One region of the Latilactobacillus fuchuensis genome, then DNA from elsewhere that is predicted to be linked to it. Evidence: riboswitches for the same ligand, from Rfam matches in the RefSeq annotation. Region 1 holds a riboswitch; the other holds the start of a gene.
What was found. A riboswitch is a leader RNA that binds a small molecule or an ion and turns the genes downstream of it on or off. The one in region 1 is predicted to bind thiamine pyrophosphate.
Positions count from the first base shown of each region.

Region 2: linked by a shared signal. The riboswitch ahead of thiT (energy-coupled thiamine transporter ThiT) and the one ahead of thiM (hydroxyethylthiazole kinase) in region 1 are both predicted to bind thiamine pyrophosphate.

Region 1 is NZ_LT984417.1:1,972,593-1,976,892, forward strand. Features, by position in the region: gene nagE (N-acetylglucosamine-specific PTS transporter subunit IIBC) at 1-1,751, opposite strand, end outside; TPP riboswitch at 1,986-2,092, shown strand; gene thiM (hydroxyethylthiazole kinase) at 2,164-2,964, shown strand; gene thiD (bifunctional hydroxymethylpyrimidine kinase/phosphomethylpyrimidine kinase) at 2,966-3,778, shown strand; gene thiE (thiamine phosphate synthase) at 3,771-4,300, shown strand, end outside.
Region 2 is NZ_LT984417.1:1,104,532-1,108,831, reverse strand. Features, by position in the region: gene LFUMFP_RS05220 (NAD-dependent succinate-semialdehyde dehydrogenase) at 1-341, shown strand, start outside; gene xerS (tyrosine recombinase XerS) at 1,057-2,118, shown strand; TPP riboswitch at 2,187-2,283, shown strand; gene thiT (energy-coupled thiamine transporter ThiT) at 2,331-2,936, shown strand; gene LFUMFP_RS05205 (heavy metal translocating P-type ATPase) at 2,986-4,300, opposite strand, start outside.

The sequences.
Region 1 (4,300 bases):
CCGTCTTCAGTCTTGATGCCGATTGCGTGTTTCGTTGGGAAGACCGTCATGATTGTCCCAGAAACAGGTGACACGATTTTACCGTCAGTTGGGATAACGGCGTAACCGTCACCCAACATTTTTTGAGCAAAAGTTGCATCATCAACCGCTTCAATATCAATTAATTGACCATCAGCAACTGTGTAGAATTCATCCGTCATCCCAGCATTAATATCACTATTAACGACTGCTGCTTCGGCAACGGGTGCGTCACCAGTAACAGTGCCAATTGGTGCATTACTGTTGAAAAGTTCTTTCAAAGCATCCGCGACGAATTGCACTTCAGTCCCGATAATAATTTGAATATTTGTCTGATCTAAGACGTTAATCCCAGCAACACCAGCCGCTTTAATGGCCGCTTGGTTCGCTTTACCCGTATCTTCTAATTGAAGGCGGAGACGCGTGGTACAATTATCAATCACTTTGATATTGGCTTTACCACCGATGGCAGCGTAAATCTTTTTAGCTTGAATCATGAATTTATCATCATTTTCATCAGTTGCAACGGATGGTGCATCGTCAACAACTTCTTCAACTTCGCGCCCTGGTGTCATTAAGTTAAATTTCTTAATGGCAAAGTTAAAGCCGAAGTAATAAATAGCGGCCATTGCGAGCCCTTCAACCAATAACATCAATGGTTGGTTTGCAACTGGATTCTTTAAACTTAAAACATAATCGACTAAACCAGCACTAAAGGCAAAGCCGGCTGTCCAGTGGAAGAATGCGGCGATTGCCAATGAAATACCAGTAAAGGCAGCGTGTAAAACGTAGAGTGGCCATGCCACAAACATGAATGAGAATTCAAGGGGTTCAGTTACCCCTGTAAAGAATGAGGCAAAACCAGCAGCTAACATTAATGAAGCTGTTGCTTTTTTACGTTCAGGACGCGCATTTTTATAAATCGCATACGCCCCAGCTGGTAACCCAAACATCATAACTGGGAAGAAACCAGCTTGATACATACCGGTCTTACCAACAATGGCCGTCCCGTTAGCGATCGATTTAGCACCGCCTAAAAAATTCCCGATATCATTAATATTCGCAACGTCAAACCAGAACACTGAATTCAACGCATGGTGTAACCCGGTTGGAATCAATAAACGGTTGAAGAACCCGTAAATCCCAGCCCCGGCCCAACCAAGATTAGAAATTGCTTTACCAAAGGCCACTAATACGGTGAAGACTGCTGGCCAAACGAAGTATAGGATGGCTGAAACAACGACCATGGCAGCGGCGGCCATAATCGGTACCAACCGTTTCCCACTAAAGAAGGACAGCGCCATCGGTAACTTCACGTTATGGAATTTATTGTACATGGCAGCAGCAATTAAACCGGCCAAAATCCCAATTAAGACGTTCCCTTCAATCTTACCAAAAGCAGGATTGACTTTAGCGATGTCTGATAACCCTTGCATCGCTTGAACTGAAGCAGGTGCTAAGATGGTCTTCGGTACTAAGAAAGCCACCAAACCAGCTAAGGCTGCGGCCCCATCTTGATCCTTCGACATCCCTAAAGCTAAACCGACGGCAAATAGTAATGGTAAATTATTTAAAATCGCGCCACTACCACCGGCTAAGAAAATCGTGAAGATGTTAGCATTTGAATCGCCATTGCCAACCCAGTTAGCAATCCCCATTAAGATGGCAGCTGCTGGTAATACGGCAACTGGTAACATCAATGAGCGACCCATTCGTTGTAAGTAATTTTTCATTGCGAATACTCCTTTATTTTTCAATGTTTTCATTAAACCATTAAATTTAGCCATAAGCAAGCGCTTATATTTTGGTATGGACCTTTACAGACGGCGTTTAAAGCGGTTTCTTAATTTAAAAAAATATCGGTCTATACCTAATGAAAGAATGGTTCTTTAAATAAATTGTTTTCAATAATTATAAAACGGTTGCAAAAACGACGGCATCCCGTATACTAAGGGTACAATTAAATCGCTTTGCACTAGGGGTGTTCTTTAGAAGAACTGAGATAGATTGATTCAATCTAATCCCTTCGAACCTGTAAGTTCAGACTTGCGTAGGAAAGTGCTCCCTTGCTTATTTGTTAAGCCACTTTTCTATGCCGTCGTGCAGCCAAAAGTGGCTTTTTTGATATTCTAAGGAGGCTCTACCATGAATCAGACCTTATTGAACCAACTGCGGCACACGAATCCAATTGTGGCCAACATCTCGAACCACGTGACCGTCGACCAAGTCGCCAACGTCCAAAATGTGATTGGCGCGTCGCCCATTATGTCCAGTGCACCTGAAGAAGCGGCCGATATCGTTGCAATTGCCCAAGCGATTACCGTTAACATCGGTACGCTCGCCCAACCCCAGATTGATCAGATGGTCACGTTGCTGCAAGCCGCGTATCAAATGCACAAACCGGTTGTCTTAGACCCGGTCGCCGTCGGTTCCTTAACGTATCGTCAAGGGGTGATCGATCAACTACTCACTTTAGGCACCCCCGATATTATTCGCGGAAATGCCGGTGAGATTGCCTATTTTGCTGGAATTGACTGGCAAGCTAACGGGATTGATGCCGGTAGTGGTCAAGCCGACATCGTTGATTTAGCACAACAAGCCGCTCGTAAACTGAACACTACGATTCTATTAACGGGTCCAACAGACGTGGTCACCGATGGCACGCGTGTTACCCAAATCTTCAACGGGACCCCGCTTTTCCAAACCCACGTCGGCTCTGGTGATATGTTAACCGGCGTTTGCGGTGCGTTCGTCGGCATGCTACCTGACGATCCTTATCAAGCAGCCGTTGCCGCAGCCACCACTTTTGCCGTCACGGGTCAATTAGTCGCTGAAGCGATGCCACAACCGTTACCTGGTAGCTTTTATCCGCAATTATTAGACCGTTTGTTCACGGTGACGACCGAAGAAATCAGTCAAAAAGCCCAATTAAAGGAGTCCAATTAAGATGAACGACTTCCCACAAGCCTTAACGATTGCTGGTTCCGATAGTGGTGGCGGTGCTGGCATGCAAGCTGACATTAAAACGATGCAGGAACGCCACGTTTTTGCCACCAACGTGGTCGTCGCGATTACCGCTCAAAATACACTCGGGGTGCAAGACAGTTTCCCGTTACCCCTTGAATTGATTACTAAACAATTTGAATCGTTGGCAGCCGACTTCCACATTAAAGCCTGTAAAACCGGTATGTTAGCCGATGCCGCACACGTGGCGGCTGTAGCCGAAAATTTACGGCGCTTTGACTTTGGCCCGCTGACGTTAGACCCCGTCATGATTGCTAAGGGTGGGGCCGCACTTTTAACCGAGGATGCAATCACGACTTTACGCAACGAATTATTGCCCCTCGCAACCGTCCTGACGCCCAACTTACCCGAAGCCGAAGTCTTGATTGGTCAATCCGTTAAAACGCCAGCTGAGTTCAAGTTAGCCGCTCAAATCTTACAAAAAATGGGCGCGCAAAACATCATCATCAAAGGTGGCCACCAAACGGCGGAACAACAAGCCAACGATTATATTTTATACGCGGATGGCAGTGATGAATGGCTGTCGACACCCCGGATTGAAACGGTCCGAACGCACGGGACCGGTGATACGATTTCAGCTTGCATCACGGCGGAACTTGCCAAAGGCACGCCCTTAAAACAAGCGATTCGGATTAGTAAAGCCTATATTCAAGCGGCAATTGCCAATCCGATTGCCGTCGGTCACGGCCATGGTCCGACCAATCACTGGGCGTATCGGGAGGTTGAACATGACTAATATTTCCCCGGAAATACTCCAAACCTATTTAGTGACTGGCACCCAGGATACCGGCGTCGCCCAATTCTTACCGACATTAGAAGCGGCACTTAACGCTGGCATTACTTGTTTTCAATTCCGCGAAAAAGGTCCGAATAGTCTGCAATCAGCAGCTGAGATTGAACATTATGCCCGCCAAGCTCAGCAACTTTGTCGGACTTACCAAGTCCCTTTTTTCATTGATGATCGATTAGAACTGGCCTTAACACTCCAAGCTGACGGCTTGCATGTAGGTCAATCCGATCAACCGTGGGCTAAAATCGAAACCGCCAAACGCCACGGTTTAATCACCGGTTTATCTTGTCATAGCGCCGCCGAAATCATAGTCTGTCATCAACAACCGATTTTAGATTATTTAGGCATTGGCCCCATTTTCCCCACCCATTCTAAATCTGACGCGCAATCACCACTTGGCTTACAACAATTAGGCGATTTTGTCTCCCTCAGCGAACGACCCGTCGTTGCAATCGGTGGCATTTCACT
Region 2 (4,300 bases), 870 kb from region 1:
TCTATCAAGAGTTCTTTGGTCCGGTTGGTCAGATCTATCGAGTACCAGACGAAGCCGCCGCAATTCGCTTAGCTAATGATTCACATTACGGTTTAAGTGGTGTTGTGTTTGGGGGTTCGCCTGAACACGCCACTGAGGTCGCCAGTCAATTAGAGACTGGTTCGGTATTTGTTAATAGCTTCGGGGGTACTTTACCAGAATTACCGTTTGGGGGCGTTAAAAATTCAGGTTATGGCCGTGAATTAGGCCGTTTCGGGATTGAAACCTTCGTCAATAAAGAAACGATTGTCACCAAGCACAACCCAATCAATCTAGATGATGCCTTTGGTGGCTTTGTTTAAACGGATTATCAAAAAGTTATTCTGAAATGACCGACATTCAGAATAACTTTTTTGTAGATTAAAGACAAAAAAAAGTAGGTAGGTGAGCACCGATTTCAAGCCTTAAAAAGATTAATCTATTCTAGTTTACATAATATATATTATACGAAGTTGTATATTAATCATCAAGAGAGGCTTCTTTAATCGATTTAGTCTGTTTAATGCACTTACTTTAAACCACTAGATTGACTTAATCAATTTAGTGACCGATAATTCGTTAACCCAATTGCGTTTTCAGTTCAATTCTGAATTGTTGCATGACTGCTTGTCGTGATTCAGCCTTGAGACTCGACTACCATAGTCAGCCAGTTGATCAACCGTTGAGTTGGATTCGTTAGCATGAACTTTAAAAACCATTAAATTAGCCTGAAAATACCGTGAATTAGTGATTTTAAACCGATATTCAGCTCATTTAGATGCTCATTAAGTTGATTTTAGCTAAATTACAGCTATTTATCGGGTAAAACACCTAGATTACGTGGCAAAAGGTTGATATACCGGTATTTATCTATAATCAGCAGTCGATTGAAAACCGCCAATTTCAACCTGATAAAGTTGGGGGTGCTATTTTAAGATTAAACAAGTGTTGTTAAAATTATGGTTTTAACAACACTTGTGGTATTTTCACCTTTTCTTTGCTAAAATTAAGTTATTCGGTTTCTAAGGAGTTTTAATCATGGATCAATTACGCTATCTAGAATTATGTGAACAACGTTTAACTAGCTTGCCCGATTACGTTCGTAAATTTTATATCAATCGACAGGCTAACGCCTATTCCTCGGCGACGCTTTACCAATACTTGCAAGAATACGTACGCTTCTTCTCTTGGCTGATTGACGAACAGATCGTAATGGTTGCTGAACCGAGGTTAATCCCCCTCACCGCGCTTGAGAAGATGAAATTAGAAGATATTGAACTCTATAAGATCTATTTGATGAACAAACGCAAAACGAATCACCACAAGCTCTCTTTTCAGGCCGTTAACCGCTCAATTAACGCTTTAAATGCACTCTGGTACTTTTTAACGATTGAAGCAGAACAAGCCGATGGTGAGCCTTATTTCTATCGTAACGTGATGAAGAAGGTTAAACTACTCAAATCATCTGAAACCATGGCGACCCGTTCACGGCACATCGGTCAAAAATTATTAACTGGTGATAAGAAACACGCATTTATTGATTTTATGCAGATGACTTATCCGAAACAACTATCGAATCGGCAGTTGGCCTCCTATCAACAAAATTGTGAACGGGACGTGGCGATCTGCGTCTTAGCGCTAACCACGGGCATTCGGTTATCAGAATTAGCACAAGCCAATTTAGCGGACTTGAAATTAGAACAATTGACCGTGACCGTTATTCGTAAAGGCGGCCAACAGGATACGGTCCCAATTGCACCATGGGGCCAACCCTACCTAGAAGAATACGTTCAAATCCGCCAGACACGTTATGCAACAACCGCCAATGAACACGCGTTATTCGTAGCGAAATACCGTGGTCAAGCGAAACGGATGAGTAATTACGCCATTGAGAAATTAGTCGCGAAATATTCTGAAGCCTTCGGGGTCCGTTTAACGCCGCATAAATTCCGCCATACGTTAGCAACCGATTTAATGGCCGCTACCCACAGTGAGACAATTGTCGCGACCCAATTAGGCCAAACAACGACCCAAGCCACCCATTTATACACGCACGTTGTCGACGATGAACAACGCGCAGCGATGGATAAAATGGAATGATTGAAATCGATTACTTGACATGAGTGCTGATTCAGGTATACTGAAAACGTTCTTAAAATTAAATATTAACCATCACAAAGGGGAGCCATTGGCTGAGAGTGATAATGATCAGACCCTTCGAACCTGTTTGTTAAGACAAGCGTAGGAATTGTGATGGAGTTGAATATAACAACTCCTTTTTTGTGTTGGTTGAACAGAAAAGGGGTTTTTCTATGCGTCATCAGCGTTTATTGATTCAAATTGAAGGAGCAATTCTAGCGGCCTTTGCGGTTGCTTTGGAATATATTCCGCACACAGTCGGGCCATCTGCGATTGAAGTTTCCTTCGGGATTATTCCCATCGTCATTTATAGTCTTCGGCGTGGCGCCGTACCAGGCATGATTGCTGCATTCATTTGGGGCACGTTAGATTTAATTTTGCGTGGTCTCAGTAGTGGTAGTGTTTTAAATGTCTGGCAAGGGCTTTTTGAATTTACGGTCGCCTTTATCGTGGTTGGCTTAGCTGGCTTATGCCAGCACCAAGTTCAAACCAGTATTCGACAACATCGAAAGGTTAAAACGTTAACTTTATTGTGGTCGGCGGCTTTAATTGCCAATTTTGCTAAATACTTCTGTCATTTTATTGCCGGTGTGGTTTACTGGGGCTCTTATGCACCCAAAGGAATGAATCCGTGGTATTATTCGCTCGTGATTAATGGTGGTAGTTTTATCGTGACCTTCATTCTGACCGGGATTGTCGCGTGCGTGTTATTCGCCATGTTACCGACGATTTATTTACCAAAAGATATGGCATTTGATCAACAAGCTGCTAAATCATAACATCAAAAAAACCGTCATCTAAAATCAGGTGACGGTTTTTATTTGCCTATTATTTGAGTAATGGCCGGTCTTTACGAGCCTTCAGTGAATATAAAATTGAAACTGTATCGACGACTTCTTGGAACATCGCCCCGATTAAGGCGGGCACAACCCCAGTACTGGCGATCAACATCAAGATCACACAGATGGCAATCCCAATTAAGACCGATTGCCGGGCAATACTCATTGTATCCCGAGCAATCTGAACGGCGCGACTAACTCGGTTTAAATCATCTTTTAATATGACGACATCGGCTGATTCACTCGCAGCGGTTGCACCGTGTGCGCCCATTGCAATCCCGACATCAGCAGTTGCCAATGATGGCGCATCGTTAACCCCGTCGCCAACCATCACAATCGGACGGTTATCTGGTGCAGTCTGCTCAAGCAAATGAATTTTATCAATTGGTAGACAACCAGCGTGAACATCCGTAATGCCAACTTGTTGGGCAATTTGATCCGCAGTTGCTTGTTGATCCCCCGTTAGCATGGTCAATTGCTGGAAGCCCAAGGTTTGTAATTCTTGAATCGTCTTGGGTGCTTCTGCCCGCAAGTGATCGATAAACGTGATATAACCCGCATATTGGTCGTTAACGGCTACGTGAACAGCGGTTTGCTTTAGTGTTGCTGTTGGTTGCTCTGGTGCGACAAAATTAAGTTTACCCACTTTAACCGTTTGTTGAGTCGCTGCAAAGGTTGCAATCACCCCTGCCCCGGTCACCTCTTGTAAATCAGTTAACGGCAATCTAGTAGCTGCGTCACTAGCGGCTACTAATGACCGCGCTAGAATGTGGCTGGATTCTTGTTCAGCACTAGCCGCTAATTGCAATAACGAAGCTTCAGTAAAGCCATTTTGGGGCACGACTTGATCGAGTGTTAATTGGCCGTTTGTAATGGTCCCCGTTTTATCGAAGGCAATTGCTTTAGCGCCGGCTAATTTTTCAATCGTGGTACCGTTTTTAATGATAATCCCGTTCCGGCTCGCCCGACTCATGCCTGAAATCAAAGCAATCGGTGCCGCTAAAATTAAGGGACACGGTGACGCTACAACGAGTACTTCAGCAAAACGCACCGGGTCTTTAGAAACCCACCAAGCAATCCCCGCAATAATGTAAGCGACTAATGTAAATGGCACGGCGTAGCGATCGGCCATCCGCACGAATTTCGCGGGTTGATTGGCCGAAGCTTCAACCAATTTAACAATCGCCTGGTATTGACTGTCCGCCGCTAACTGATCAACTTGCATCGTAATTGAGGTGTCGCCGTTGACTGAACCGGACATCAATTCATCTTGCGGTGCCTTTTCAACCGGCTGAGATTCACCC